DNA from 4 places in the Paenibacillus sp. FSL P2-0173 genome. Region 4 is predicted to be linked to each of the others. Evidence: riboswitches for the same ligand, from Rfam matches in the RefSeq annotation. Region 4 holds a riboswitch; each other region holds the start of a gene.
The links. A riboswitch is a leader RNA that binds a small molecule or an ion and turns the genes downstream of it on or off. The one in region 4 is predicted to bind cyclic di-AMP.
Positions count from the first base shown of each region.

Region 1: linked by a shared signal. The riboswitch ahead of MKX30_RS02020 (3D domain-containing protein) and the one ahead of MKX30_RS14800 (hypothetical protein) in region 4 are both predicted to bind cyclic di-AMP.
Region 2: linked by a shared signal. The riboswitch ahead of MKX30_RS26675 (3D domain-containing protein) and the one ahead of MKX30_RS14800 (hypothetical protein) in region 4 are both predicted to bind cyclic di-AMP.
Region 3: linked by a shared signal. The riboswitch ahead of MKX30_RS26275 (C40 family peptidase) and the one ahead of MKX30_RS14800 (hypothetical protein) in region 4 are both predicted to bind cyclic di-AMP.

Region 1 covers NZ_JBBOYK010000001.1:499,827-507,630, forward strand. The annotation lists gene MKX30_RS02000 (DUF350 domain-containing protein) at 1-27, opposite strand, end outside; gene MKX30_RS02005 (PspA/IM30 family protein) at 159-827, opposite strand; gene MKX30_RS02010 (NADH:flavin oxidoreductase/NADH oxidase) at 915-1,937, opposite strand; gene MKX30_RS02015 (polysaccharide deacetylase family protein) at 2,243-3,049, shown strand; gene MKX30_RS02020 (3D domain-containing protein) at 3,248-3,916, opposite strand; cyclic di-AMP (ydaO/yuaA leader) riboswitch at 3,923-4,091, opposite strand; gene MKX30_RS02025 (amino acid ABC transporter ATP-binding protein) at 4,326-5,048, opposite strand; gene MKX30_RS02030 (ABC transporter substrate-binding protein/permease) at 5,035-6,498, opposite strand; gene MKX30_RS02035 (M20 family metallopeptidase) at 6,647-7,804, shown strand, end outside.
Region 2 covers NZ_JBBOYK010000008.1:145,880-153,683, reverse strand. The annotation lists gene MKX30_RS26680 (TatD family hydrolase) at 1-541, shown strand, start outside; cyclic di-AMP (ydaO/yuaA leader) riboswitch at 743-1,025, shown strand; gene MKX30_RS26675 (3D domain-containing protein) at 1,297-2,445, shown strand; gene rnmV (ribonuclease M5) at 2,592-3,137, shown strand; gene rsmA (16S rRNA (adenine(1518)-N(6)/adenine(1519)-N(6))-dimethyltransferase RsmA) at 3,145-4,029, shown strand; gene yabG (sporulation peptidase YabG) at 4,085-4,981, shown strand; gene veg (biofilm formation stimulator Veg) at 5,183-5,464, shown strand; gene MKX30_RS26650 (small, acid-soluble spore protein, alpha/beta type) at 5,627-5,806, shown strand; gene ispE (4-(cytidine 5'-diphospho)-2-C-methyl-D-erythritol kinase) at 5,951-6,805, shown strand; gene purR (pur operon repressor) at 6,987-7,804, shown strand, end outside.
Region 3 covers NZ_JBBOYK010000008.1:40,812-48,615, forward strand. The annotation lists gene MKX30_RS26240 (MBL fold metallo-hydrolase) at 1-336, shown strand, start outside; gene MKX30_RS26245 (PTS sugar transporter subunit IIA) at 436-942, opposite strand; gene MKX30_RS26250 (winged helix-turn-helix transcriptional regulator) at 1,247-1,606, shown strand; gene MKX30_RS26255 (NAD(P)H-dependent oxidoreductase) at 1,616-2,167, opposite strand; gene MKX30_RS26260 (YwhD family protein) at 2,338-2,844, opposite strand; gene MKX30_RS26265 (M1 family metallopeptidase) at 2,969-4,981, shown strand; gene MKX30_RS26270 (hypothetical protein) at 4,993-5,820, shown strand; cyclic di-AMP (ydaO/yuaA leader) riboswitch at 6,097-6,234, shown strand; gene MKX30_RS26275 (C40 family peptidase) at 6,240-6,740, shown strand; gene MKX30_RS26280 (GNAT family N-acetyltransferase) at 7,044-7,550, shown strand; gene MKX30_RS26285 (4a-hydroxytetrahydrobiopterin dehydratase) at 7,629-7,804, opposite strand, start outside.
Region 4 covers NZ_JBBOYK010000002.1:971,875-979,678, reverse strand. The annotation lists gene MKX30_RS14830 (helix-turn-helix domain-containing protein) at 1-325, shown strand, start outside; gene MKX30_RS14825 (helix-turn-helix domain-containing protein) at 420-803, shown strand; gene MKX30_RS14820 (hypothetical protein) at 900-1,148, opposite strand; gene MKX30_RS14815 (urease accessory protein UreF) at 1,445-2,182, opposite strand; tRNA gene MKX30_RS14810 (tRNA-Leu) at 2,445-2,527, shown strand; gene MKX30_RS14805 (glutathione peroxidase) at 2,673-3,158, opposite strand; cyclic di-AMP (ydaO/yuaA leader) riboswitch at 3,625-3,797, shown strand; gene MKX30_RS14800 (hypothetical protein) at 3,913-4,308, shown strand; gene MKX30_RS27405 (potassium-transporting ATPase subunit F) at 4,492-4,569, shown strand; gene kdpA (potassium-transporting ATPase subunit KdpA) at 4,721-6,397, shown strand; gene kdpB (potassium-transporting ATPase subunit KdpB) at 6,435-7,804, shown strand, end outside.

The DNA.
Region 1 (7,804 bases), on a different contig from region 4:
TGCTTTCATCGTTTCTAAAAAATGCATTTCATACCATCCTCCACATCTTCTTGACCTTCATATAATGTTTTACGCCTCCAGGCAGGGAAAAGCGAAGGAGAAAACGTTTCTCCTTCGCTTCCTGAGCAATCACCCTTGGCGGCACTGCTAAAATGTTCTTATTTATTTTCGTATTGCTTCAACAAAGCGGCAAGCTCATCGTCCACGGCGCTTTTCTTATCCAGCTCCTTGAACTCCTCATCCAACGATTTTTCCTTAGAAGACATTTCGTTGCTCGCTTCGGCACGTGCTTCTGCTTGCAGCATTTTTTCTTCCATACGCTTCAATCCGGCAGTTGCCGTATCAGAGCTAAAACCGTTCATAGCTTTGTTAATTTCAGTTTGCGCTTTAGCTGCATTATAACGGGCAACCAGTGTCTCGCGCTTGTTTTTCATTTCTGTCAGCTGTCTGCGCATTTCATCCAGCTTGCCACGCAGGTTATCGGCTGCAGCTTTGTTCTGTTCGTAACCAGCTTTGAACTCATTCATTTTTTGTTCAGCAGATTTCTTTTCTTCCAGCGCGCGACGAGCCAGATCTACATTTTGTGCTTTTGCAGCGGTATGTGCCTGTTCTTCGCGTTTTTTTACCAAAGCAGCCTGTTCTTCGTATTGCTGTTTGAATCTCTTTTCAATAGCAATTTGAGCGGCTACCGCTTTCTCTGCATCTTCCAGGTCCTCTTGCATATCACGAATGTATTGATCCGTCATTTTAATTGGATCTTCTGCCTTGTCGATAATGGCATTAATGTTGGACATCGTAAGATCTCTTAATCGTTTGAAAATAGACATGTGAAGTTCCTCCTAGAGTTGAATGCTTAAATTTTAAGCTCTGTACACATGTTTACGCAAGCTTTGCAAAGAGGGTTTCAAAAATATCTAAAAGCCGCGCAAGTAAGGCTCTGGGATATCGGCCTGTACTTTTAGCTCCCGCGATGCATGCAGCGCCCAATAGGGATCACGCAGCATGGCACGGCCTATTGCTACCAGATCAGCTTCTTTCTGCTGAACTACCCGGCGGGCGTCCTCATAATCATCCAGTAAGCCAACCGCAATGACAGGTACATTCAGCTTTTCACGGATGGTATGAGCCAAATCCACCTGATAGCCGGCACGCGCAGACGGGCCTCCGCCAGAACCAATCGGACCCTCACCACCAGAAGAGATATGGAAAATGTCCACACCCGCATCACGATATCGTTCCCCTACGTCTGTTATGTATTCCACATTATATCCATCCTCGACGTATTCTTTGGCAGAAATCCGCATAAGCACAGGCATATCAGCAGGAAGAACCTCTTTAACAGCATGTATGACCTCAACACCGAACAGTGACAAATCCTGCCCATATTCATCTTCTCTGGCATTTGTTAAAGGCGAATGAAATTGATGGATCAGATAGCCGTGAGCGCCATGTATCTCGACCGTGTCAAAACCTGCTTCCACCGCGCGGCGCGCGCCTTCTTTGTATGCCTGAACCAGTTCCCTGACTTCAGCTGTCTTTAAGGCGTGCGGCTCTTTAAAGCGTTCGCTAAAAGGAATCGAGGAAGGACCCACAGGTTGCTCAGCATCTTCAGCCTTGCGTCCAGCGTGGCCTAGTTGAATGCCAATTTTGGCACCATACTTGTGAACTTCCTCTACAATCTTACGATATGCAGGAATATGTTCGTCACTCCAAATACCCAAATCACGATCTGTAATACGTCCATCTGGATGGACCGCTGTCATTTCCACAATAATAAGTCCAGTGCCTCCTACTGCCCGGCTCACATAATGGACATGATGCCAATCCGTTGGATTTCCGTCCTTGGCCTCCACGCTGTATTGGCACATCGGGGGCATGACAATCCGATTTTTTAAAGAAAGCCCCTTTAATTGATAAGGAGTAAACAAGTCGGTCACTTTTATCCATCCTTCCTTCAATTCCATGTCTGTATAATTATGAATTGCATCCCCATTATACACCAGCTGTCACGGTATACCGAATTCGTTGTAAGGCTAAAACTTGCGAAAATGCTCCTGTTTTCGGTCATGTTTAAGAGAATATGTACGTTTAGCTCCATCATCTTCATTGATAATCGTTTCATCGTGGACTTCTTTCCAGTCGTTTATGAGCCGAACTTGGTAACCAGCATATTTTTAATAGGACAGGTACATAATAGTCGAGAGCACCACTAGGTATCACTGCACGGAAAGGGGGGATACATATGCCGTACAGGGGAGTGTTGCCAGGCTTGGCACTGTTACTAGCATTTTCAAGTTTACCCGTTCACGCGGATGCGCCTCCCAACATCGGAACGCCCCATCCCAAGGAAGCAGCTGTTGCTTCTTCTGTACAACAGAGCACAGATCGAGCAACTCCTACATTAGCAATGCTGCGAAAAAAACATGCGGACATTTTTAAAATGTGCGGCCCACACACCCGCCAAATTGCCCTAACCTTTGATGATGTGCCCGATTCTAGGTATACGCCGCAGGTTTTGGACGTATTACACGCCAACGGCATCAAAGCTACATTTTTCATCGTCGGTCACCGTGCGGAAAAGCATCCTGGGATCATACGCCGTATTATCCGTGAAGGCCATGCTATAGGAAACCATTCCTATACTCATCCGGATTTTAGGAAGGCCACACCAGAACGCTTTCGCAACCAGATTACAAAAACAGAACGTATTTTACAAGCCAGCGCAGGTTTTCGCCCCAAGTTGATTCGTCCACCCTACGGTGAAATCACGGAGCCTCAAATCCAGTGGGCACGTCGTCATGGCTACATGATTGTCAATTGGAATGTAGACTCTCTCGACTGGAAGGGACTAAGTAAAACACAAATTCAGCGCAATGTGATCCCAGCTACTGGGCCTGGCTCTATTATTTTAATGCACGCAGGTGGAGGTCAAAGTTCCAACTTGCAAGGCACTGTTCAAGCTCTGCCGGGTCTAATTCACTCTCTAAAAGCTAAGGGCTACAAATTTGTCACAGTCCCCCGGCTACTCCACACATCGGAACAGAAATAACCATATGTTTATGATTGAGCTACAAGCTAAAGCAACGTAAAAAGGCTGTCTTACCAGCAGAAGTTTTCTGCTCGTCAAGACAGCCTTTTTTATGGATAGGACCTGATAAGAGTCTGACCTAGTTATATGCGGTAGGATACAGGCATTAAGTTTACATAATATATATTATGTTTAATTAAACCATATATACGTATAATGCTATTTATCAATAACGTACAGCTTCACATTTTGAAATCCAAAGTCGTTCACAAATGATTTGTTGCCAGGAATAAAGATATCAATCCGTTTTCCTGTAATGGCGCTGCCCTGATCGCGAGCGACAGCTACAAAAGAATGATCCGGCAAACCTGGGTGGGAATAGCCTGTAACCAGCACTTTCGTGCCCATCGGAATGACGTTCGGGTCTACCGCAATTGTACCTAGTTTAAGCGGATTGCCGTAGTAGTCCACTGCTCCCCATTTACCATTCTCATCGGCTGCGGCAGAATACGCAGTAGCCTTAACGTCAACTATTTTGCTATAGTTAAATGTTTTGCCCCACGCTTCAATCGTTGGCCCCTCATTCGCTGGTGCTTTCTCCGTAAGAAGCTGCGGCTTCGAATCCGAAGCTGCATTCACACTTTTTTCACCAGGTACCTTAATTTGCAGACCTGCATATATATTGTTAGAGGCAATGTTTGGGTTCGCCTTCGTCAGCTCGTCCACTGATACTCCATAACGTTGAGCAAGCAAAAAGAAGGTATCGCCATCTTTGGCAGTATGAAGCGAAGCAGCATCCGCTACTCCAGCTGTCTGTGCCAGCCCTGCAATGGCTGCGGCAAGCACCGCAAATTTCATGGTTTTTCCAATATGTTTTAGATGTTTCAAAGATATGTACCTCCTCTGTTATGCCTGCGAAGTTAGCTGTCGGATTCGGACTCAGGAGAAGCCCTATGCTTGTGCAATTCACCCCTAGGCATATTCCATATCGTCTTATGACGTTTCGGAAAGACTGCCGTTGTTACGTCCCCCGCACTTCCCATAGTTTGGGCCCAGCATTCAGCGTTTGTCATAACCGCATGCTGTCCCGGTAAGTTTTGGCTTACTGCATAATATCACAATTTTGTAACCTTATCCGCATGAAAATGTTGGGAACCTTGAACATCATACTATAATCGTTACAATTTTGTCACCAAGAAATCGATATTTGTTACGAAAATATGGTGAAATGGTGACAAAAAAAGAAAAAGCCCTCCGTCAAACGGAGGGCTTTTTTATAGCTCATATCAGCACTTTCTTACAATACTTTGGCAAGAAAATCACGGGTGCGATCATGGCTTGGAGTACCAAATACCTGCTCTGGTGTACCTTGTTCCACAATTTGACCGTTATCCATAAAGATGATTCGATCGCCTACCTCGCGGGCAAAGCCCATTTCATGCGTCACGATTACCATGGTCATGCCGCCTTCGGCGAGCTTCTTCATTACATCCAGAACCTCTCCAACCATTTCAGGGTCCAATGCAGAAGTCGGCTCATCGAACAGCATTACGTGCGGCTGCATGGCCAAAGCACGCGCAATCGCAATACGTTGCTTCTGACCACCGGATAGCTGGTTCGGATAGGTATTCTTCTTATCCTCAAGCCCTACGGTACGCAGGAGTTCTAGCGCAATTTTTTCCGCTTCCTTCCCTGACTGTCTTCTAACCTGCGTTGGTGCAAGCGTCAGGTTCTGCAACACTGTTTTATGCGGGAACAGATTAAAATGCTGGAACACCATCCCCATCTTCTCCCGGGTTACATTAATATTATGACCACGAGCTGTAATCGGCTCGCCCTCAAACAAAATCTCCCCGTCCGTAGGCTGTTCTAGCAGATTCATGCAACGTAAAAACGTACTCTTCCCCGAACCGCTGGGACCGATGATGACGACGACTTCACCTTTGGCGATATCTATATCAATGCCTTTTAAAATCTCATTCTTGCCGAACGATTTACGCAGTTGTTTAACGGTGATCACTGGCTCTCAACTTCCTTTCCCATAAACCCAGCAGCTTAGACAAGCTGAATGTCATTACAAAATAAATAGCGGCTGCGATTACGAACGGACTTAATCCTTCGTAGGTAATGTTCTTAATGACCTGGGCCTGATACATAATATCCACCATCCCAATGGTCGAAATAATGGATGATTCTTTAATGATCGTAATAAACTCATTACCGATAGCAGGCAAAATAGATTTAAATGCTTGCGGCAAAATGACATGACGCATAGCTTTGCCTCGTCCCATACCCAATGAACGGGCAGCCTCCATCTGTCCACGGTCTACTGCCTGGATACCTGCACGGAAAATTTCAGCCAGATATGCCGAGCTATTCAGAGACAATGTGATTATACCAGACTGGAGTGGAGTAAAATTGACACCAAGCGTCAAAGCAACCCCGTAGTGAATAATCATGAGTTGCACCAGCATAGGTGTGCCACGCAGTATCTCTACATAAGTGGTACCTAACCACTCAATGATGCGTACTCCACTCATACGTAGCAAGGATATGATCAGACCAATGATGAATCCGAACAGTACTCCGAGCGCAGACAGCAACAAGGTGTAGCCGATACCCGTAGCGTATAAACTGCGGTATTTCCAAAAAATATCTACAATGTTATTAGAAGAAACCTGACGATCAGCAGAAAGTGCACTCGCTTCCGTGGAAAACTTCTCAATCGACCCGTCTGCTTTCAGGCGAGCCAACGTTTTATTTACAGAAGCAAGCAATTCTGCATTCCCTTTACGGATACCTACAGCTGTTTCTGCTCCCGCATCCTCAGGCACAGCCTTGGCAAGGGTTACGGTACCGTCTAACGTGTATCCTTTAGCAACCGTATCTTCGATCACGACAGCGTTCACACGCTGGGTCCGCAGCTGGAGTACCAGGTCAGATATTTTATCCAGTGAAGTTACAGAGGCATTGGGCACTTTTTGAGCAATCTCTTCCTGAATACTTCCCTTTTGTGCTCCGATCTTCTCGCCTTTCAAAGCATCCATCGTCGGATATTTGTCTTTATCCTCTGGGCGTACCATGATGACTTGCTTGGAGCGATAGTATACATCCGAAAAATCAATACTCTTTCTGCGTTCATCCGTTGGTGTCATACCGGACAGTACCAAGTCTACACGACCACTTTGCAGAGCAGGCAGCAAAGAGTCAAAACTCATGTCTTCAGGGACCATCTCCGCATCCAAATCTTTGGCGATTTCCTTGGCGATATCCACATCGAACCCAACAATGGTATCCTTACCGTTAATGACTTTATGAAACTCATACGGCGGAAAGTCGGCACTCATGCCCACTACAAGTTTTTTCTGTGGCTTTGCTTCCGTTCCGTATGCATTGAGCATGGGAAGACCAGTCAACAGCAAGATAACCGCCGTCAAAACCAGGGCGGTAAAACGATATGCCTTTTTCAATCTTTTTTTCTCTCCTTAAATTCTTTATAATAAATAAGATTGTGTCATTATAAATGAATATGCATGATTATGCAATGAATGTTATAGTACAATTTCAGCATACCTAACGCAGTACCTACATTACAGCTTATATAAAGGAGTTTTCAGCATGGATTTTAAACAGACCATTCAACAGACCATTGAGCAGCATGCCCCACGGTTTAAGAACATTTCGTTATATATTGGCGCAAATCCTGAACTTGGAAACGAGGAATTTCTGGCCGCTGCCCGTTTAAAAGAAGAACTGGTTTTTCACGGATTTGAGGTCCAGGCACCTGTATTGGGCATAGAAACAGCCTTTATTGCAACTTACAAAGCTGCAAAACCCGGACCGGTTGTCGCTTTTCTGGCAGAATATGACGCTCTGAAAGGTCTAGGACACGCCTGTGGGCACCATCTGATATGTATGATGAGTACCGGTGCTGCCGTCGGCCTCAAGTCGATCATCGACGAAACTGGTGGAGAAGTACGGGTATACGGCACACCTGCCGAAGAAACACGCGGTGCAAAGGTCCCTATGGCCGCTGCCGGATTGTTTGATGATTGCGACATCGCACTTATGACGCATCCTTATGACCGTTACGAAAAATCAGGCAAATCACTGGCGATTGATGCTGTACAATTCGAATTTTTTGGTCAATCTGCTCACGCGGCTGCCAGCCCGCACGAAGGCATTAATGCGCTGGACGCTGTGATTCAAACGTTCAATGGCATCAATGCGTTCCGTCAACAAGTAAAAAGTACAGTGCGTATCCATGGGATCATTAACCAGGGTGGGCAAGCAGCCAATATTATTCCTGATTACGCCTCAGCCCAATTTTATGTGAGAGCGGCTACACGTCAAGAACTGAACCCACTGACTCGCCGTGTTATTCAAATTGCTGAAGGAGCTGCTTTACAGGCCGGGTGTCGTTTGGAGACCTCCAATTATGAGACTTCTTATGATGAAATGGTCACGAACCGTGTACTTTCCGATGCGTTTACCGCAAATTTGGTGCAGGCTGGCATTTCACAAGAAGATATAACGGAAGGCGAAGATCACGGCTCCATGGATATCGGAAATGTATCGCTTCATTGCCCTGCTATCCATCCTTACATTCAAGTTATTGACGAGAAGCATGCCTTGCATACACCAGAATTCCGCGATTTGGCGATGCAGGACCGGGCCATGGAAGGAATGCTGCTGGCTGCGAGAACTTTGGCATGGACTGCTTGCGATGTAATCACGAATCCTGAACTGCTAGCCCGGATAAAAAAAGAATTCGCT
Region 2 (7,804 bases), on a different contig from region 4:
ATGGATTGCATCGTTATGCAGTCATAAAAAGGTTGTAGCCATCGGAGAGATCGGTCTGGATTATTATTGGGATACATCACCGAAGGATGTGCAGCATCGGGTGTTTCGAAATCAAATTGGTCTGGCTCGTGAGCTCAAAATGCCCATTGTTATCCATAACCGGGATGCACATGAAGATATTGTTAAGATTTTGCGCGAGGAAAAAGCGAGTGAGATTGGCGGAGTCATGCACTCCTTTTCGGGTAGCTGGGAAACTGCCAAAATGGTGCTGGATATGGGATTTCACCTTTCCTTCGGTGGTCCAATAACGTTCAAAAATGCCAAGCAGCCAAAAGAGGTGCTCGCACAGGTGCCGCTGGACCGTCTGCTCATTGAAACTGATGCTCCCTATCTGACGCCTCATCCGTTTCGTGGGAAGCGAAATGAGTCTGCACATGTGAGACTGGTAGCAGAGGCTGCAGCCCAAATCAAAGGGATTACAGTGGAGGAATTAGTGTCAATAACGACCCAAAATGCCCTGGAACGATTTGACATTCAATGAAAAAGTGAAGAAATCGATCAAAATAAAGAGATAGACGAAGCTAATCATGAATTTGTTGCAGGAAACTCGAGAATATTACAATATTTTAACCGAATATTTTAAAAAATGTACTTGAAACCTGCTTTACAACATGCATAGAAACAGGATATCATCTTTTCAGTGAATTGTTGTTTGAATGTAAACATCAACAAGTCATTTCATGAACCAGTCTCGCTGAGTCCCTTTTACAGGGAACGGGGGAACCGATATGGCTTACAGTACGTCCGGCGTATGTGCAAGAAGGGAACGTCTCTTCCGCCAGCCGGCTCGACCTAAATTCTTTTCCTGGATGGGATTGAACAGGTGGAGGAGCCGTATTTCGATTTCTTTCTGGGTCTTCGGGGTGAATGTGAAGGCGACCGCCATGAGCGGTTGACCCAAGCTAGGGCGACTCTCTACGTCCGAACCCGACAGCTAACCCCGTAAGCGTAACAAGAGAGAAGCCATCTCGTGCATGAGTTTTCCCGCATATTCACACATGCCGGAAGCCACGAAAGAGCTCTCTAGTCTCTTTCTCTGGCTTTTTTTGTTGTGAATAAAAGAAAATCTGTCATCATACTGTGGTTAAACAGGGGAGGACAGCATGCCGCGAAGACGGGTACATGGTGCAGGACAGTCGCAGTTTGGGCTTGTCTTGTAGAAAATCTGTTATAGTCACGTCAAATCTCAACTATGTCTTACTCCAGACGGCGGGCTATGTAAGGAGGACGGAGGAAATGGGCATTTTCCAAAAAAAGGATACCCATGAGTCACGCTCATCCAGCATGTCTTACGTATTGCGTTGGAAGCAAGAGAATGTGCGCCAGGCTGCTTTGGTTGCTATATTTCTAATCGCGCTAACGATTATGATTTCAATTCTGATGTACACGCAATCTAAAAAACAAGTCTTTTTTGTCATCGATGGCAAGGCGTCTGCGGTAGAAACCCGGGAATCCAAGCTTCAAGATTTGCTGAGCGAGCATTCCATTTCACTTCAGCCGCATGATACAGTTTCCATGCCGCTAAATGGAGCAATACAGGATGGCGATCGCGTAGTCATTAAACGTGCCAATCAAGTCAAAGTATCTTCAGGCAATGAGACGAAAAAGCTGTACACAACAGAAAATACAGTAGAAGGTGCCATTCGTACCTCGGGCTATAAATTATCATCAACGGATAAAGTTTATCCTGCGTTGGATGCCTCTGTTTCGTCTAACATGGACATAAAAATCGTCCGTGTGAAGAAACAGCAGGTCGAACAGAAAAAACAGGTGCCTTATCAGGTCATCAAAACGGCCGATCCGAGTCTTTATAAAGGCGATAATCGGGTCATTCAAAGCGGCAAATCGGGTGTGGTCGTCCAGCACGTTCAAAAGGTATATCATGATGGAAAGTTGGTATCCAAACAGCTGGTTAACAAGGAAGTTGCACAGAACCGTGTGGATAAAGTCATTGCAGTAGGAACGAAGAAAAAACCGGTCGTTCTGGCTGCTTCCGTCGGTCCCAATGATGCCGTTAAGGCAACAACGGTTAGTTCGGGCAGTGCTGTCCGTAAAGCAGGCGTCAATTTTAAATATAGCAAAGTTTTACAAAATGTCTCCATGACGGCGTATTCCTCACAGGAGCCAGGTATCGGTACACGTACTGCATCCGGCGCACGTGTCACGGAAGGACGCACCATCGCGGTCGATCCGAGTGTAATTCCAATCGGCTGGTGGGTGTATATCGAAGGGGTGGGCTTCCGCCGTGCGGAGGATACCGGTGGCGCGATTAAAGGCCACAAAATCGATGTGTATTATGAGAGTTTGAGCCGAGCCAACCAATTTGGTCGTAAGCACGGTAAAACCGTTTATGTTATCGGACCGGTAAAGCCTGAAATCAACTAAAACAGGTTGTGTATGTTGAGGGCAATGCGATAGTATTAACAACATAGTTATGCCATGCTAAGAAGAGGATATCCTCTTCTTATTTTGTTTTCAAAAGCAGGGAAAGATAAATATAGCTTGCTGTGTAGCAGTGGAGGGAAACGCAAATGATCAAGGAAGTGATCGTGGTAGAGGGCCGGGATGATACGGTGGCCATTCGCCGCGCTGTTGAAGCGGATACGATAGAAACTGGCGGCTCAGCCATTAATAAAATGACGCTGCGTAAAATTGCATTGGCGCAGGAGCGGCGGGGGGTCATCATTTTAACCGATCCCGATCATGCAGGGGAGCGCATCCGTAAGATTATCGCTTCCAAGGTACCCGGCTGCAAGCAGGCCTTTATACCCGAGGCAGAAGCGACGCGTAAAGGAGATATTGGCGTGGAGAATGCCTCACCAGAAGCGATCAGACACGCTCTTGCACGGGTCCATACGACAGTGGAAGGCGCCGACCCGCTGATTGAGTGGGCGGACCTGATTGATGCTGGACTCATCACCCACCCCAATGCTGCTGCACGCCGTATGGCCTTAGGGAATGTGCTGGGTATTGGTTATTGTAACGGAAAGCAGCTACATAAACGGCTCTCTGTATTTCAGATCAGCCGCGAGGAATTTGCCGGGGCGCTGGCACAAATTGAAAGTGAAGGATTGTGATATCCGTATGACAGGGATTCAAGATATAGCAACACCGCGGCGTACGAAGGACATTATTCAACGGCACGGTTTTTCGTTCAAAAAGAGTTTGGGACAAAATTTCCTGATTGATCAGAATATTCTCAATAAGATTGTAAATGCTGCCGGATTGGATGAGACGAAGGGCGCACTTGAGATCGGTCCTGGGATTGGTGCTTTGACCGAGAAGCTGGCCCAATCGGCCAAGGCAGTTACCGCTGTCGAGATTGACCAGCGGCTACTGCCAATTCTCGAAGAAGTGTTGGCCCCTTACGAGCATGTGAAGGTACGTCATGGAGATGTGTTGAAGCTGGATTTGCGCGAGGTGTTCGCAACCGATTTTGCAGACGTGAGCAAAGTAAGTGTCGTGGCTAATCTGCCGTACTACGTTACTACACCGATTCTGATGAGGCTGCTGGAGGACAAGCTCCCTTTGGAGAATATCGTCGTTATGATCCAAAAAGAAGTGGCTGAGCGTATGGCTGCGTCTCCTGGAACGAAGGATTACGGCAGCCTGAGCATTGCGGTGCAATATTACAGCGAACCTGAATTAGTCTGTATTGTGCCGAATACAGTATTTATTCCCCAGCCGAATGTGGAGTCTGCAGTCATCCGGTTGCGTGTACGGGAAGCCCCTCCAGTGGAAGTGGTGGATGAGAAGCATTTTTTTGAAGTGGTTCATGCTGCTTTTGCCCAGCGTCGTAAAACCATTTCCAATAACTTAAAAAGCCGTTTCTTCACCAAAGAGAACAGGGACACGCTGGAGCCGTTGTTGCAACAAGCTGGTATTGAACCCTCCCGTCGAGGAGAAACGCTAAGTATTGAGGAATTTGCGCGTCTCAGCGCTGTGCTGTTGGAGGCAGGTATATCCTAAGCTGGAACCAAACTGTGCATTCACCCATACGATATAGGAGGGGTGATACAGTGTGATGAGTTTAGGAGACTTGGTCGTTCGGAAATCGTACGGCGGAGATGTCACGTTTCGTGTTGAGGACATCCAGCGGGATAAAGCGATCATTAAGGGAATAGAATTTCGGCTGCTGGCCGATTCCCCAGTGAACGATCTGGTCAGAGTGCCTGCAGACCAGATTAGCGGTAAGACTCAGCAGGCCCATATTAAGGCTGGTGAGTCTCTTAATCTGTTGCAACGGGCACGCCAGCAGCAAGCTGCTCGTAGTCAGGCAGCTCTGGTTGGGGACTGGAGTGATCCGGTCGAGTCAACGTATTTTGAAATGCCGGGAAAGGTTCTTCATCTGGATGGAGATCCCGGCTATTTGAAAAAATGTCTCAGTTTATATGAACAGCTCCGTGTTCCTGCAGAGGGACATCACGTTCACGAATCGGCAATGGCGGACACGTTGTACCGACTGCTTCCCCGTATCCGTCCGGATATCGTGGTCATTACCGGACATGACGGTGTGCTGAAGCAGCCACAGCCTTATGATTTGTACAGCTTGAAAAGTTATAAAAATTCGCAAAATTTTGTGGCGGCGATTCAGGTAGCAAGACAATATGAACGTCATCTGGATTCGCTGACGATTGTAGCGGGGGCGTGCCAGTCCCATTTTGAAGCGTTGCTACGTGCGGGAGCGAACTTTGCCAGCTCACCAGGGCGTATCCTGATTCACGCGCTGGACCCCGTTTACGTGGCTGCCAAGGCGGCCTTTACTTCGATCCGTGATACGGTCAACATGGGGGACCTGTTTCACCAGACAATCAGTGGCAGCCGCGGAGTGGGTGGAATTGAAACTAGGGGAAGCTATCGCATCGGCCTGCCGAAGCTTGAAAATTTGTCTACGCTTAAAGTAACGCCTTCCGCAATCTAGGATTCAAATGTGCCAATAGGATTAATCTGAACAAAAAGCCTCTGCTTTCAGAGGCTTTTTGTCATTTTTTATATAAATTATTCCTGTTCGCAAAAAATTAAATTGACAACTTATTTTTCGTGTTGTTATAATATTTAGCTTGATTTGACAATCCCTCTAAAATTCGTTATAATGGACAAGGAAAGAGGTGGTCGTTAGGCAATGGCTAAAAATACGCTGTTGGAAATCAAACGCAGTCTCGACGCACATGTAGGGCAAAAAATTTTGCTGCGGGCTAACGGCGGACGCCGTAAGACCGTCGAACGAACTGGTGTCTTGGAAGAAACGTACCCTTCTGTTTTTATCGTCAAGCTGGATCAGGAGCAACAGACGTTTAAACGTGTCTCCTACAGCTATGCTGACATCCTTACCGAGTCGGTGGAAGTCAGCGTATATGATCCCGACTCCCATACAAGTGTAGTCGAATATTTTGAAACACCTTAATTGATTTCGTGATTTATACCAGCTTTGCAGGTTTAACGACGGCTTCGTCATTTCAAATGACGGGGCCGTTTTGTATATACAGAGCAGGATGAAGCATGACATCTCTGCACATACTAAGCCGGGAATGATCTTCCTTATTCCATTGCCGAAGGAGGCGTATGTATGAGCCGAAGAAGACGGAGTGTCATGTCGGAGGAGCTAAAGTACGAGCTGGCCAAAGATCTTGGGTTTTACGACACGGTCAAGGAAGAAGGCTGGGGAGGCATTAAAGCCAAGGATGCGGGCAATATGGTCAAGCGGGCTATCCAACTTGCCGAGCAGGCAGCTTCCCGCAAATCGTAGCTATCGGTGGTGCTGATGAAAAGCGGGGATATCCGGGATTAGACCGGGTCATCTCCGCTTTTTTGAACCTCATGACTTGACACGCTGAGTCTGATATAATATGTTAAGCTGTCTTGAGGGAAAAGTTGAAGGTGGGTGAACGCCTTGAAAATATATGAAAAAGCACCGGCGAAAATCAATTTAATGCTTGATGTTCTACGTAAGCGGGACGATGGTTATCACGAGGTCGAAATGATTATGACCATGGTCGATCTGTCTGACCGATTGACGATGTCCGAGTTACCGCGTGATACCATTATTATTTCAAGTCAAGCCGGGTACATACCATTGGATGAAAAGAACTTGGCTTTTCAGGCTGCGCGTCTGATCAAAGAACGTTATAACGTGTCTACGGGCGTCCACATCCATCTGGATAAGCATATCCCGGTGGCGGCAGGGTTGGCGGGTGGAAGTAGTGATGCTGCCGCAGCGCTGCGTGGACTGAACAAGCTATGGAAGCTTGGCATCTCGGATGCAGAATTAAGGGTGCTGGGTGCTGAGCTGGGATCAGATGTACCTTTCTGTATTACAGGGGGTACAGCTTTAGCGAGCGGACGCGGAGAACTGCTCAAGCCACTTCCGAATCCGCCACAATGCTGGGTGATCCTTGCGAAGCCGCCGATTAATGTGTCGACGGCTGAAGTGTATGGTCGTGTCAAAGCAGATCAGATTACGCACCACCCGTCTGCCCGCCAGATGGAGCATGCGATCCGTAACGCTTCTTTTACCGATGTATGCAACGCGCTGGGGAATGTACTGGAGGATGTAACACTAAAGCTGTATCCAGAGGTAGAGCATCTTAAAAGCTCCATGATCCGCTTAGGAGCAGATGGTGTGCTGATGTCAGGTAGTGGACCTACAGTGTTCGGACTGGTATCGAAAGAAGCCAAAGTGCCACGGATTTACAACGGACTAAGAGGGTTTTGTAAAGATGTGTATGCAGTACGACTTTTGACCTGATTTTAGATAATTTTTTCTTATTATAGTGGTAATTGTTGTACAAATACGTACGAAGATGATATATTTACTATTAAATATTCGGATTTTACTATATCACTTACATTCCGCCAGCAACCGGCCAGTCCGCCGGTGCTTTACTGTACAAAGCGGGCGGCAGGAGAATAGATCGCGAGGAATTGTTGTGAAAAAACTTAAAAGAAGCTCACGATTGGTGGAAATGACGCAATTTTTGTTGTCACGGCCGCATACGCTGGTGCCTCTTACTCATTTTGCGGATCGCTACGGGGCAGCTAAGTCGTCCATAAGCGAGGATCTGGCCATCATCAAGGAAGTATTTGAGGATGAGGGCACTGGCGAGCTTCTGACGCTGGCGGGAGCGGCAGGGGGCGTCAAACTGATCCCGAGGCTTTCCAAGCAGCATGCGCTTGCGTTTGCGAACGACCTGTGTGCGCAACTGGAGCAGCCTGACCGCATATTACCGGGAGGATACCTGTATTTGTCCGATTTGCTGGGCCAACCTGCGATGATGAACGAAGCTGGTAAAATATTTGCGACCGCTTTTGCCAATCGTCAGATTGATGTGGTTATGACGGTGGAGACCAAGGGTATTCCACTTGCCTATGCAACCGGAGCACAGCTGAATTTGCCAGTCGTTCTCGTACGGCGTGATCATCAGGTGACAGAAGGTTCGGCTGTAAGTATTAATTATGTTTCAGGATCACAAAAGAGCCTGCATACGATGTCTTTATCCAGACGTGCGATGCGTGAGAAATCGCGTGTGCTCATCGTAGATGATTTTATGAAGGCCGGTGGCACCATTCAGGGGATGGTCGATTTGTTGGCTGAGTTTGATGCTGAGGTGGCCGGTGTAGGTGTGCTGGTAGAATCAGGCGAGGTGGAGAACGAAGAGCGCCTGCTGCACGATTATATTTCACTGGCGAATCTGACCGCAGTCGATTCTCGAAGCAAGCAAATTACAGTCAAGCTGGGCAATTATTT
Region 3 (7,804 bases), on a different contig from region 4:
GAAAATCCCCCAAAGGCTATTGTAAACTCCATCATCGTTGCCGGAGAGGAATTGTCCTTCTGTGGGGGGATCGTAGTTATAGATACTGCTGGTCATACACCAGGACACCTAAGTTTCTATCATAAATCCAGTCAAACCCTGATTGCAGGAGATGCCCTACGCGTAGTAAGCAGCAAATTATTGGCTCCAGACCCGCAATACTGCTGTGATTTCAATATGGCCAAAGAATCTCTTAAAAACCTGCTGCCTTATGATATTAAAAAAGTGATCTGCTTTCATGGAGGGCTGTACGAAGGCAATTGTAATCAGCGGATATCTGAAATATGTGAATCCTAGCTTTTGATCACATGGTCATGCCCGATCCTTGACCGATCAGAGAATCATCTAAAGAAAAGACTAACCAGGAATTCCTGGTTAGTCTTTTCTGAATGAGAACTAGGCTTTTAAGTGGACTCTTAATACGGGTACTTCTGAAGAGGCAGATGTTCCTTCCAAGATCTCCACATGACTGATCATCTCTTGCCCGTCTGGAACGATTACCGGAGTAATTACAGGCAATCCCCCCTGTTGAATCGCGTCTAGATCAAACTCCATCAGTAATTGCCCTGCTTTAATGTTATCTCCTGTTTGAACGTGAGGGTTAAACCCTTGTCCTTTGAGGGAAACTGTATTAATCCCAACATGTATCAAAATTTGTACACCAGATTCATGCTCAATGATCAGAGCATGCTTACTTTTCTCCATCACGTGGACGACTTTACCCGTAAAAGGAGCAGTCACTTTACCTTCAGTCGGATGAATAGCGATGCCTTCCCCCATAGCCTTCGTAGAGAACGCAGGATCTGGAACCTCTTCAAGGGAAACCACTTTTCCTTTGATTGGTGCTACCATGTCGAATTCTTCAATACGAGGAGCCGCCTTCTTTTTCAACCATTTAAACATAACGATGCCACCTTATTTAGAGATTACATTCATAAACAGTGAATAGGACTTAACTACATCTTTCAAGGAACCGGTTCCACAAAATGAATAAAAAGAGGAGTGGAAGCGATTTCTATCTGAATTATAGTGAATGCCTTTCCAGGATGTCAAGATGCTCCTCTCCGTTTCTAGAATCACTCCATTTAAAGATACAGAAACATTTTATAGCGAGCATACTTTACATCCTTTCACTAAAATTGCATAATGATCAGTTGTAAAGTATGCACATTCATATTATATACTTACCTAAAGGAGAGTGTAATTTATGAGTGAACCCTGTGTTCCGTCTGGCGTGGTCCTAAAAGACACTGGCTTTGGATATACGTTGTCCTTAATAAGCGGTAAATATAAAATGATCATTATATATTGGCTTTTTGAAAATAAGGTTATGCGACATAACGAGCTGAAGCGAAGTATCGGTACCATTTCCTTCAAAACACTAAGCATCATGTTAAAAGAGCTAGAGGCAGATGGCCTTATCATACGCAAGGAATTTCCCCAGATCCCTCCAAAAGTTGAATATTCACTATCTAAACGTGGCCTTTCTCTCATTCCATTATTAAATATGATGTGCGAGTGGGGAGAGGAAAATGGTTTGCCAGCTCTGGAGGACGGACAGCAATAGACATTCCTATTACAGGCTGTCAATAAAATTCAAATAATCTCGTGCGCTTTTCTCCAATTCGCTTTCGGACGTACCAATCTCATTTTCGCCAGACTCTTTTTCTGTACCATAAAACGCAAAGAACGAACGATAATCTGCATCGCAATATAGGAAGGTTGTTTCAAAAGGAGATAATAGCTGCTCAAGTGTATGGCGATATCTTCCTTCTTCACTATAATCTTCTTTTTTACTTCCGGCAGATACTGCTAAAGCAACCTTACGATTCTTTAATTTGTCACCTCCATTTGAACCATGAGCCCAGCCATAAACAAAAACATCGTCAAGCCATTTTTTAAGGAGAGGCGGACTGTTAAACCAATAAACTGGGAACTGTAAAATGAGATTGCTATGTGATTCAATGAAGTGCTGCTCTTTTTCCACATCAATGTTCCCGTCAGGGTAAACCTTATGCAATTCGTGGATAGTATACTTTTCTGGATATTTTTTGAGTTCTTCTACCCATCGCCTATTTATGACAGATGCCTCGATGCTTGGATGTGTAACGATAACAAGAGTTTTCAAAGAATTGTCCTCCTTAAGTATTATTTATTTTTGAGTATAAAGTGAGCGCTACAAATATGTAAGTATGCACTTTCAGGACAACTACTTACTAAAAGGTTAGTGTCAACTCAGATAAATAAAAAAAGCAGCCCACAGAAGTGGCTGCTTTTTTTACTGCGTTAACGCTGGGCCTATCCTTCCAGCGCCTGCTTCAATTCCTCAGGCGAAGCGTCCCACCATTCCTCGTTATGCGAAATTAGCAGGCTTTTAAGCGCTGCTCTATCTTCGCTGCCGAGATCATCCAGCATGAAACGACGCTTGAGCGCGTAATCCATACGGTTGACGTGATCGGCGAGGATTTTCCAGCCGCGTTTGGCTTCGTCGTCAATCAGCATCTCGCAGGCGGTGGCGCCGCCGTACATACGTCCTTCGGGCGTACGATCCACGGCTACCCATACGAGCCATACCTGCCGTCCATTCGGTACATCCTCTTTATTCGTAGAGAACTTGATACCACGTTCTACTTTACTTTTGGCATGCATGGCACCGATATCAATTTTCGCTTCTCCTCGGTCAATGATGACCGGGGACATGCTGTTCAGGTCGATTGAGCCTGCGCCGAAACCCTTATGTTTACTCTTGCCACTGACAATGTTCAGTGCAATCTGTTTTTTGCCGTCCGGCTGATTTTCACTCATGCGTCACTAGACCTCCATTTTCCGTCTTCACACTCATTCTACACTATAAATATTTTAACTAATAATCTCCTGAAAGCAAACATATACATGCTGTAGATGCTTGTCAACGGGAGGTATCCATTGTATGACCCCAGCACGCACTAAAATCGTTTTATTGTCTACACTAGCCCTCGGTCTCCTCGCAGGGACGTTATGGTTTGCCTGGCAGCCCCAATCGCAATCAGACCCGCAGTCCATAGGCCAACCACTATACGGCTCCCTGTCTGAGTCTGCGCTTGCCCCAAATATGGGCAAGCCTCTAGGGGCAAACATCCTGCCTGACCTGCCCAAGAACCCTCCACAGCCCGCTACAGAAATCCTCAGCAAACGGGTGGTAGAGTACCACATTGATGTGTCTCTGGAAAAAGGACAGGTTTTGCGAGGCACTGAGACACTGACCTGGAGGCATCCGGGCAAGAAAACCGTGAATGATCTGTATCTTCATCTATACCCGAATGCCTTCTCTTCCATGGAAACCACCTTTATGAAGGAATCCGGTGGAAAGCTGCGCGGAGACACCATGCCCAAAGACGGCTTTGGCTCCATGACGCTGACTGAACTAAAAACAGAAGACGGTTTATCTCTCATGCACCGCATCCAATATGTGCAGCCAGATGACGGTAACGCAGGCGACCGTTCGCTCATGAAGGTGCGTCTACCCAAGCCGGTACGAGGTGGCGAAGAAATCACATTATATATGAAGTTTGAGGTAAAACTGCCCGCCATCTTCGCTCGTATGGGTGCGACAGATGATTTTGTAATGGCAGGACAGTGGTTCCCGAAGCTCAGCGTCTACGAGACTGCAGGACAACGTGGACGCGCCGAGGAGGGCTGGAACCTCCACCAGTATCATGGTAACTCCGAGTTTTATGCCGATTTTGGAATTTACAGCGTACGGATTCGGGTGCCTGAAACTCATATCGTAGCAGCGACCGGATTTCCCACCCGTGGTGCCGTCCGACAGAACGGCCAAAAAATATATCAATTTTATGCCGATGATGTACACGATTTTGCCTGGTCCGCTTCACCCAACTTTGTAACCGTAGAAGAACCCTTTTCTTCTGCTGAAGTCCCTGGTGTCAAAATCAAGCTCTACCTTGACCCGTCGCACAAGGAGCTCAAAGGGCGCTATATGAGCGCAGCGAAGGCCGCTCTTTCGTACTACAGCAAATGGTACGGGCCTTATCCATATTCCACCCTATCCATCGTGGTTCCACCCAAATCAGGCAATGGAGCCGGCGGTATGGAGTATCCGACACTCATCACAGCCGCTGCTGCGGGTAATCTAAATCCTGGCTATAGTCTGGAACGAACATTAGTTCATGAGATTGGACATCAATATTTCTACGGAATGGTAGCCAATAACGAATTTGAGGAGCCGTGGCTGGATGAAGGCTTCACCTCCTATGCAGAGGAGCGGCTTATGGAGCAAGAATATGGGCTTACCCCCAACTTGCCATTACAATCGGGACAGATAGCCTCCCCACAGCCGCTAAACCGCGAGTCATGGAAGTACGGCTCGGCTGCTGAGTACGCGCAAAACGCCTACTCTCGAGGCAAGCTGGTACTACGGGGCATTGAACGTCAGGTGGGTATGAAAAAAATGGATCGGATTATGCGGACCTACGTCCAGACGTACCGATTCAAGCATCCATCCTCCCAGGATTTTCAACGTATCGTGGAGAGAGCCACCGGACGCTCATGGAGCCACTATTTTGAACAGTATGTATATGACGGCCAGATGGCGGACTTTTCGGTGGATCATATCACGAACCACAAGCTGGAGAATGGATATGAAGCAGTCGTGACGGTCAGCAAAAAAGGGGCGGATTATCCCAAGATCCCTGTCCAATTTACCTTCAAGGATGGTACCACGATATTCAAGGCTTGGGACGGCGCGGGCAAAAGCACAACTTTTCGGATCAAAAGTACTTCTCCCGTTTCCTATGTAACCCTTGATCCTCTATATACCATTGCACTGGAGAACAAGCACATTAACAATAGCCTAAAAGCCGAATTGGACGAAAAGCAACAAACCCGTTGGAATGTAAGTGTAACCAAGCTGTTAGAAACACTGCTTGGAAGTCTGTCATGGTGAGGTGTCTATAGATGCGGACTGTTATAAAAGAGGGCTGGGCGCTGGTGCGCATACGATTCTATATCGTTATCATTTTATTTCTGTATCGACTACTGTGGGGGGTGTTTCTCTATCGGCTGGTGCAGTCTGCCGTTATCCCGCTACTGCTCCGTTATCCTGATCAGGGTCAAAACGAGCTGGGACAGACCTTGTTTTGGATGGAGAGCCAGATTGCTCTGATGGACAGCCGGGAAGTACATGTTTATTTGTGGATACTACTAGGGGCGACTGTACTACGCATACTGATCACTCCCTTCATTAGAGCCGGAATATATCAAAGCCTGCATACCGATGCTACTGAACCGCAAAGCCTGTCCTTTTTCAAGGGTATGAAACGCCATGGCATGTCGTCGCTGTTGTATTACACCATCGAGTTGGGACTGCTGCTGCTTCCCGCCTTTTGGGTAGTACCGAGACTCTACCCTATTGTAGCAGGAGCACTTCAATCTCCCTCTTACCTGCTTCATTTGTTGCCCTATGCCATGGGGTGGATGGCATACGGATGGTTCATTCGGCAGTGCATCCTGTATATGCAACTGGGGACTGTCGGTGGTCACGCCATACTATCGTCCCTGCTCGCCTTCTTTCGCCAGCTCCTCCCAGCTGTCGGTATATCTCTTTTGCTCGGTGCTTGTGTGCTGCTGGTCTTCGGTCTATTTGGCACCGTGGCGATGATTTGGACTGGTATGCTGGCGCTCATTCTCCAGCAATCGTATCATTTTGTTACTAGTCTGGTCAGGCTGTGGCATATCAGTTCGCAGTACAGACTATGGCATACCGATATCTCCAGTAGAAGTTAAGCCCTGCCTTTATGTTTTTTACTTCATTTCCGTCTGTCGAAAAATCTTGATTCATATCCGCGCAAACGACACATAACTGAATACTGTTAACAACATCTGTTCCTTGGACATTAGGAGCAGATTTTTTTTGTAACTTTTTGCAATGAAACATTTGCCAAAGCCAGCCGTCTTTGTTACAATAATCGCAGTGAACTGATAGTAACAACTTTGTAATCTTTATTGTAACCTTTATCTCAAAAATAACGTTATTGTGAATACTGCTCTCCAAGGTGCACATCTTAAGTTAAGCCTAATTCCTGGCACCTAGGAAGCGGGGGAACCAGTTTGGGTGAATTGATCTCGCAACAGAGTGGTCATAGGGGAACCTTCTACCGAATCCTTAAGCTAACCTCGCAGGCATTGGAAGGGGTATATTTTTTTTGAAGAAGAAGCTAACGATCGCAGCTATGGGTCTTGCCATTGCCTTTACATCTTTTACATTCGGTGGCGGCAGTGCATATGCAGACTCTAAGATGGACCAGGTCATTCAAGATGCCAAAGGAACGAGCTACAGAAGCGGAGGCACTACACTCGAGGGATTCGATTGCTCCGGCTTCACAATGTATGTATTCAACAAACTGGGAATTAAACTTCCGCATCAATCCGGATCACAATTCAAAATGGGATCTTCTGTATCCCGCGACGAAATGAGACCTGGAGACCTGGTGTTCTTCAACACCACAGGAAGAGGCATTTCCCATGTAGGTATCTTCGTAGGTGAAGGGAAATTTGCCCACTCCTCGACTTCACGTGGTGTAGTAGTTAGCTCACTGAACGAAAATTATTACGCTAACCGCTATGTCGGTGCAAAAAGAATTATGAGCACAGACGCTTACCATTCTGTAGCTTCAGAAATTCCTGATGACGACAACGTAGAATAACTAACGCACAGCAAGCTAACCCTAGCCGCAATTTGATTCTGGCCGGAATCGAATTGCGGTTTTTTATGTCCACAACATCAGCAATTATTATCATTACTGACGAACTGAAGCCTCAAAAGGTTTCAATTTTAGCGAACATCGTCGGTTTTACCGTCAGCGCTGGGGGAGCATATGAGCAGTAAATCCTTCTTATTGAATGTATACCCGACTTGAGTATGAAATAAACACGCTTGCCATTCCCCTGCAACTTGTCTACAATCTGTTGTTAATGATTGAAGTACCTGTAAAAGGAGGATGGAACACATGCCGGCCTCAATATCCAACTATCGGATCGTACCGATGGACGAGCATCAAGCGGCTGCAATCTGTGAGTGGCGCTATGATCCACCTTATAATATATACGGTTGGCTCCCCTGGGAACAAATGAAGGCGCTTGAAGTCGAATTTGGAAGTCCCACGCTTCGCCAAGAGCAATATGTTGCCGTACTGGATGAAGAGAATAAGCTGACGGGATTTGCTCAATATTTTCCTATGATCGGTGTGACCCGGCTAGGTCTTGGAATGCATCCTGAAAGATGCGGACATGGCAAAGGCGCTGATTTTGTCCGTGCCATTGCAGAGGAAGCACAACGACGCAACCCGAAGAATGAAATTGATCTAGAGGTACTCACTTGGAATGGGCGCGCTATCCGGGCTTACAAGGCGGCTGGATTTGAGCTTACAGATACCTATGAACGCCAGACTCCCGATGGCAAAAAACCGTTTTTTTGTATGGTATATCGTCCCGAACACCAAACCCAGGTTCTATGATAAAAGCGCCTTCGGCATACAACCGCGATGTTGTATAGCGAAGGCGCTTTTATCATCATACGACAGATCATTACAAGCTCAATGACTGCTGCGCATTTTTTCAAAAGCTTCATTATATTGTTGGGCTTCCTTAATATCCACGGCCATAATACCGCCGTCGTCCCAAGAGGTCAAACGCAGAGTCACGGTCTTGTAATCAATCGTAATAAATGGATGATGATTGAATGCTTCAGATATAGCGGCAACTTCATCCA
Region 4 (7,804 bases):
GACGAAAAAGGCGTTCTGCCAGCAGTTAGGCATTAGTACAGGGAACTTCGGGGATTGGAAAAGAGGAAAAACGACGCCGGGCACGAATAAACTCATTGAAATTGCTTCGTTTTTTGATGCCAGTCTGGATTGGATCATGCTGGGTCGAGATGTACAGGGTGAGGTGCTAAAGGAGTCGCAAGACCCTTATTTTTTTGGCGCTTCAGGGCAACTGAATTGCCAGGGGGAACCGCTTAGTGAGGCGGAAAGAAATTTTATACTTGAGTATATTGAATTTACCCGCTTTCGTAAAGAGAAAAACCAGCGCAATTCTACTATGAGGTAATGGTTGCTTAGGATTTGATGAGGATTACTAATGAGTAAGGCTTGAAAAATGAAAATTATTTCAGAAAAAGTTACTGTGTCGGAGGGGAAACATTTTGGGAGATCAAACTATTTATCAGCGGATTGAAGCTTTGATTAAGGATCGCGGAATGACCAAGAAGGCATTTTGTGAAAAACTTAAAATCAGTTCAGGGAATCTCGGTGATTGGAGAAGGGGTAAAACAACGCCGGGTACCACCCATTTGATTCAGATTTCGGACTTTTTTAATGTATCGCTCGATTGGTTAATGAAAGGGATTAAGCCAGGAGAAGGCGTACTTCAGGAGCAGAAGGCTGCTTATTTTTTTGGAGTGATGGGGCCACTGAATTGCCAGGCAGAAGATCTTGAGACGGAAGAACAGAATTTTATTTTAGAATATGTTGAATTTGCAAAATACCGTAAGCAAAAAAGTGAGAAGGATAAAACAAAGCCGGAATAATTTTTTGGCTAAAGATCGTCTGGGTTGAAGACCCGTAAACGAACGAGTGGGGTTCGCTTTACGGGTCTATTTGGTTTCTTGGTGATATGGAATGACCTATATGTAACTGGAATGCTTGTTAGGTTTAGAGTGCGGTGCCTCCTTATAGTCGTTATCGTCGATGTTCAGAATTGCAGCAACTTGTTTTCTGTACCTTTGTGCTTTGCGGGTGCCGTGAATCAGATTGGACAAGCGTGAAGGCGGAATATTGTGTGTCTCACAAAATGTTTTCTGATCCAGTCGAAGTTCGACAAGCCGTTGTTTGATGGCCCACCCGAAGGAGGTGACAGGCATTTTGTTATTCAAGAGAAATCGCCCCTTACGGATTCTTGCGGAATAATTGGTGTGTTATAATAATCATCAGTAAACATGTTAGAATTAACCATCTAACACTATGATACACTTTTATACGTGTTTTTACAATCGTAAATGCGTCATTTTGTTGAATTAATTACTTAATTAAGTGCTAGGTGGTTCTGATAATCCGTCTAGAGTCTGCTAATGCTGTGAATTGCGATTATATGTGGATAAAAAACACTCTGCCACCTGAGGAAAGGGACAGAGTGTTTTTGGTGTTGTGACCACATTGGCGAAACGACGCATCAGGGGGATGCTGGAAGGCGTTTGAATAGACCTGAGGAGGAAAACAGTCTAGGTTCATCCAATTGGTTATTATGGCTCATATAAAGAGGTAGAGTGATGTAGGAGCTGGACCAATGTCTGTGAAGAAAGCGACGCTGAGATGCAGTTGGCTCAGGTTGGTTAAGCTTCTTCCAGGCAGAGAGGAGCTCGCTTGTCATACGCTCCATAAGAGGGTTCTTTTCCTCATAAGGAGGATTGAGTAGTTTGAAGGCATCTTCCACACAGAAGGACACCGCTGCGCTAAGATAGCCGTGAACGGTCTGTTCTACATCGTTTCCGAGGAGGAAGTTAATCCAGGTGTGAACGGTAGCGAGTGTGCCAATCGCATTGTATTGAATGAGTATGGATTCCAACTGGTCAAATTCAAGCCAAGGATAAAGAGCCTTAGCGAGCTTGAGCAGACGCTGACCGGATAGACGAAACTCCTTCACATGCTGCCAGGAGGGACGTTGGGTATGCAGCATCTTATCAATGAGGGCGATCCGCCAACTGTCATTCTGCTGGATGGCGACATACAGACTTTTGATAGCCATGCCGTCAACGGTTGTAAATTGAGGATACAAATCATCCAGCATGTAATGTTCCAGGTCTTGTAGACTGTTCAAATGTCCGTTACGGGATAGTTTCTCCAGTCCGTTGAAACGGGTGAAGCCACCAACAGGTAGGGAAGGGTCCAACAATAATGCATAGTTCAGCAAGCGGTTGCCTTTATGCAGGGTGGTTCGCCTCCTCGAAGTGAATCCTTATGTTACGTTATTTCACTCTTTACTTGGGGGGACGAAAGATATTCGAAATATATGTAATATATATTTACATTTAAGTAGCTTTTGTGTCAAATTAAATATTCTTATCGCTCATATATGTTAGTTAAAATAACATATAAAATAATTATTATATTTTTGTTTACAAATAGTTGATGAGAGAGTATAATAAATCTGTTGCCTCATTACATTATGATTTGCGGTCGTGGTGGAATGGCAGACACGCTATCTTGAGGGGGTAGTGGGCGTACGCCCGTGGAGGTTCGAGTCCTCTCGACCGCATTATATGCAAGACTCAGTTAAAAAAGCATCCTGACACGGTTTACGTGAAGGGATGCTTTTTTTGTTAAGCATTTTTCGTTATATCCTTTTGCCACAGAACAACGGTAGACAACCGGTCGTTTATTAACTGTGATAAAGAAGGATGTCAGTTTTGCTGCAAAAGCTTCTCTATATCTCCCGCCAGCTTATCTGGAGTGGTTTGCGGTGCATAGCGCTTAAATACGTTACCTTCTCGTGTAATTAAGAATTTAGTAAAATTCCATTTGATCGCTTTGGACCCTAATACCCCCGGAGCAGTTTGGGTCAGGTAACGAAATAAGGGGTGCGCTTGATCGCCATTGACATCTGTCTTGGCGAACATCGGAAAGGTAACACCATAATTGATCTGGCAAAACTCGGAAATCTCCTCGCTGGAACCTGGCTCTTGTTTGGCAAATTGGTTGCTGGGAAATCCCAAAATTTCGAGCCCCTGTTCATGGTACTGGTCATATAGCTCTTGTAGCGCTTTGTATTGGGGGGTTAACCCACATTTGCTGGCAGTGTTCACGATAAGCAGAACGTTCCCTTCATATGTGGATAACGGAATTTGTTTCCCTTGCAGGGTGTGCGCATCATATTCATAAACGGTCATAGTATCTCTCCTTATTCAATATTCAGCAATTAAATTGTAAGCAATTAAAATCGAGGTTGCAAGTTTTGAAAAGCTGTATCAAGCCTTTAGCCGCTGTAAAATCGTATTTTGTTCAAAACAGTAAATCGCACCGCAAATGGAGCGAATTAAGGTGTTTCTTCTTATAAAAGCGGGTTCAATCGGTGTTTAGCTGGTACATATAGCGTATTTTCTTCTCTTTTTACAAAAAAAGGCCAAAAACGCCCTACCCTACGCCAATATTGACATGCTTGTCATTTTCGAAAAGGGATGAAAAACAGAGATTGAAGGAGCTGTGAGAAGCATAGTTGCATTGTAAGCGCTATTATTAATATCCTAGGCTCTAAAGGCCGATTTATAACCCCGCAGTTGAGCTTTACAGTCTTCCATGCGCGGGTGTATGATTCAAGACGTAATTTCAAATTAACTTGAATGAAGCAACAACGAAATGTCTATAGCGCTGAATTTTGCAGTTGCAAAAGCGGGGGAACCAATCGAGATTGTACGGCTTCGGAAGCCGTGTGTCTCATGGGGTGAATTTTCAGGTCAAGTGCCAGAAATAGGGCGACTCTCACGTCCGAATCCGACAGCTAACCTCGTAAGCGTACAGGGAGAGGCAACAAACCGCCGTGTGCAGCCATGGTTTATTTTATCATGGATATGTAAGAAGCCGGAGGAAAGCCTTTTTCCTTCGGCTTCTTTTTGTTGTCTTTTTATACCGGGAGAGGAGCTACTGATGGAAGGTCGGTTAATTATTGTCACTGCACCGAATGAAGCGGGCAGAAGTTTTGTGAAATTGCTTATTTTCAAAAAATTGGCGTTTGCAGTTCTCACGAATAGCGCCCAGGAGGAACGACAGCTCAAAAAAATGGGTGTGGAGCACATTGTCCGCATCAATACCATGCAAGCAGGAAAATGGAATTTTCCAAAAAAAGAAATTGGTAGTGTGTATTTGTTCGAGAACAGCTTGAATCTGACGTGCCGTTTCCTGCAAATATGTCGGCCGCTAACATCGGAATCGATCTATGTTATTACGCACGGCTGTAATCCACAAGGAATTTATCGGGGATTGGGAGCGGATCATGTGATCTACACATTGAACGGAGAGGTGGGTTTTCTGCTGAACGGATAAGCACTTATAACATAGTTGTTTTATGATTTTATGATCAAATAAGAATGGCGATCTGAGGACCGATACGGAGGGTATAAACATGATGGATATATACATGCTGCTCGTCATGGCTGTGAGTTATGGAGTGATACTGCTGTTTGTACGCTGGTGTGATGCGCAGACCTCTAAAGGAGGACGAAGAGGATGATCGTTATACTTGGACTTACGGCTATTGTGTTTATGTATTTAATCTACGCACTCCTGAACCCTGAAAAGTTCTAATCAGCTATAGGGGATAGAGCGGGCGGGAACAACAGATCTGAATATTAAGCATCATAGGTAGCAGGTTTTCGCAAACGTGTGCACACGTTTGGTGCTCTGGAAGCAGGTCTGTTGTTCCAAACGCAGGAGCATTTTGAAGGAGGAATAAAGGATGGAGCTGCTTCAAATTGGAATTGTGATCGTCATATTGCTGCTCTTGGTAAAGCCAGTGGGCACCTATATGTATCATGTATTCTCGAATGAACCCAATCGGACGGATCGGATTTTTGGCGGAACAGAAAAGCTGATTTATAAGATAGTAGGATTGAAGAAGCTGGAGAGCATGCGTTGGACTACGTATGTTATGAGTTTCATTGCAACGAATGTCGTGCTTGTGGCGATCAGCTACTTGCTGTTGCGTTTACAGGGAATGCTTCCCGGTAATCCGGCTGGAAACAGTAATATGGAAGCATCACTAGCTTTTAATACGGTAATCAGCTTTATGACGAATACGAATCTCCAACATTATAGCGGAGAAAGCGGGCTTACGTATCTGACACAGATGGCGTTCGTCACGATGATGATGTTCACTTCGGCTGCTTCCGGTTTTGCGGTTGCTGCGGCTTTTATGAGAGGATTGACGCGGCGCGGTGAAGGGATGGGCAATTTCTTTCAAGATTTTATTAAAGCCATTATAAGGATTTTCCTGCCGCTGGCCTTTGTGCTTACGCTGGTGCTGGTTGGATTGAAGGTACCACAGACGCTACAGCCTACGGCGGATCTTACGACGCTGAGCGGAACACAGCAGCAGATTTCTATGGGGCCCATTGCTTCTCTGGAGTCCATCAAGCATTTGGGGACGAATGGAGGCGGTTATGCGGGAGCTAACTCTGCGCATCCTTTTGAAAATCCAAGTCCTTGGACGAACGTGCTGGAAATTTTGGCAATGTGGATAATGCCGGCTTCGTTGCCGTATACCTTTGGATTGTTTGCCCGTAATCGTAAGCAGGGCTGGATTATTTTTAGCTCCATGATGGTATTGTTTCTTATTTTTCTATCTATTACGTACGTGTCTGAAAAGACAGGTAACCCGTTAATCCAGACACTGGGTGTGGATGCTTCTCAAGGAAGCATGGAAGGGAAAGAGGTTCGTTTCGGCATTGGACAATCGGCTTTATTCACTGCGGTCACAACAGCGGCAACGACAGGTTCGGTCAATAATATGCATGATACACTAACCCCACTGGGTGGCATGGCTGCTTTGGGAGAAATGATGCTAAACGTCATTTTTGGCGGCAAGGGTGTCGGGCTGATGAATATGCTGATGTATGCGATTCTGGGTGTGTTTATATGCGGACTGATGGTCGGGAGAACTCCGGAATTTATGGGAAGGAAAATTGAAGGCAAGGAAATGAAGCTGATCGCGATTGCCATTTTGGTACATCCGTTCCTCATTCTCGCCCCAACTGCGCTTGCGTTTATGAGTCATTGGGGATACGACGCGGTCACTAACCCTGGCTATCACGGGTTGACTCAGGTGCTCTATGAATATGCGTCATCTGCTGCAAATAACGGTTCGGGATTTGAAGGTCTTTCGGATAACAACGTATTCTGGAACATGACAACGGGGCTGGTTATGTTCTTCGGACGATATGTATCTATGATTGCATTGTTGGCTGTGGCGGCTTCATTGAATGCCAAAGCACCGACTCCGGTGACGACGGGGACACTGCGTACGGACAACAAGTTATTTGGAGCCATTCTGATCGGGGTCGTGCTGCTGATTGGTGCGTTGACCTTTTTACCCGTTATCGTATTGGGACCTGTTGCTGAATTTTTGACCATGTGAAGAAGAAAATGAGAATGGATGAACGGGGTGTTTGATCATGAAGGAACAACGCAAACACATGCTGGACAGAAGCATCTTGAAGCATGCGATCAAGGATAGCTTTATAAAATTAAATCCGATGATTATGATGAAGAATCCTGTCATGTTCGTCGTGGAGATCGGTACATTGGTCGTGCTGCTAATGTTACTGCTTCCCGGTTATTTTGGAACTGGCAAGGAAATGGGCTTTAACCTGGCCGTGTTTGTTATTCTGTTGTTTACGTTGCTTTTTGCTAATTTTGCCGAAGCGCTCGCGGAGGGGCGGGGTAAGGCACAAGCTGCCTCTTTAAAAAAATCCAAGCAGGATACGCAAGCTAACAAGCTCATCGGAAATGACATTCAGGTGGTTAGCTCAACCGAATTGCGTAAGGGGGACGTGGTTATTGTCTCCCAGGGCGAAATGATCCCAAGCGATGGTGAGGTCATTGAAGGTCTGGCTTCGGTGGATGAATCTGCAATTACGGGCGAATCGGCTCCGGTCATCAAGGAATCGGGTGGTGATTTTTGCTCGGTAACCGGCGGGACGCGAGTGGTCAGTGACCGGATTAAGGTGCGGATTACGACAGAGCCGGGCGAGACATTTATTGATAAAATGATTTCGCTCGTGGAAGGCGCACAGCGGCAAAAAACGCCGAATGAGATTGCACTGAACACTTTGCTGATTAGCTTAACGATTATTTTTCTAATTGTAGTGGTTACGCTAGCGCCGATTGCCCGTCATTTTAACATTGATTTGCCTGTTCCTGTGCTGATTTCGTTGCTAGTCTGTCTGATTCCAACCACGATTGGAGGACTGCTGTCAGCCATCGGGATTGCCGGTATGGACCGGGTCACCCAGTTTAACGTGCTGGCCATGTCAGGCAAGGCGGTAGAAGCTTCTGGGGATATCAACACGATGATTTTGGATAAAACAGGTACAATCACCTTCGGGAACCGAATGGCGAGTGAATTCGTGCCTGTAGAGGGCGTGGAGAAGGCAAAGTTAGTGAAGTGGGCAGCGATTAGCTCTATGAAGGATGAGACGCCAGAGGGTCGCTCGGTTCTCGAGTTGATGCGCAAACAGGAGCATACGCTGGATGCATCCTTGGCAGCAGGTGGAACCTTTATCGAATTCAAGGCGGAGACCCGGATGAGTGGTCTGGATCTGGCCGATGGACGAAAGGTACGCAAAGGCGCGGTGGATTCTGTTCGGCAATGGATCGTCTCGCAAAACGGCAGTGTTCCAGCTGATCTGGAGGAAATAGCGAATCAGGTAGCCTCTGAAGGAGGTACACCGCTGGCAGTCGCGCTGGATGATCAGATATACGGCATTATTTATCTGAAGGATACAGTGAAGCCAGGCATGAAGGAACGGTTTGATCAGCTCCG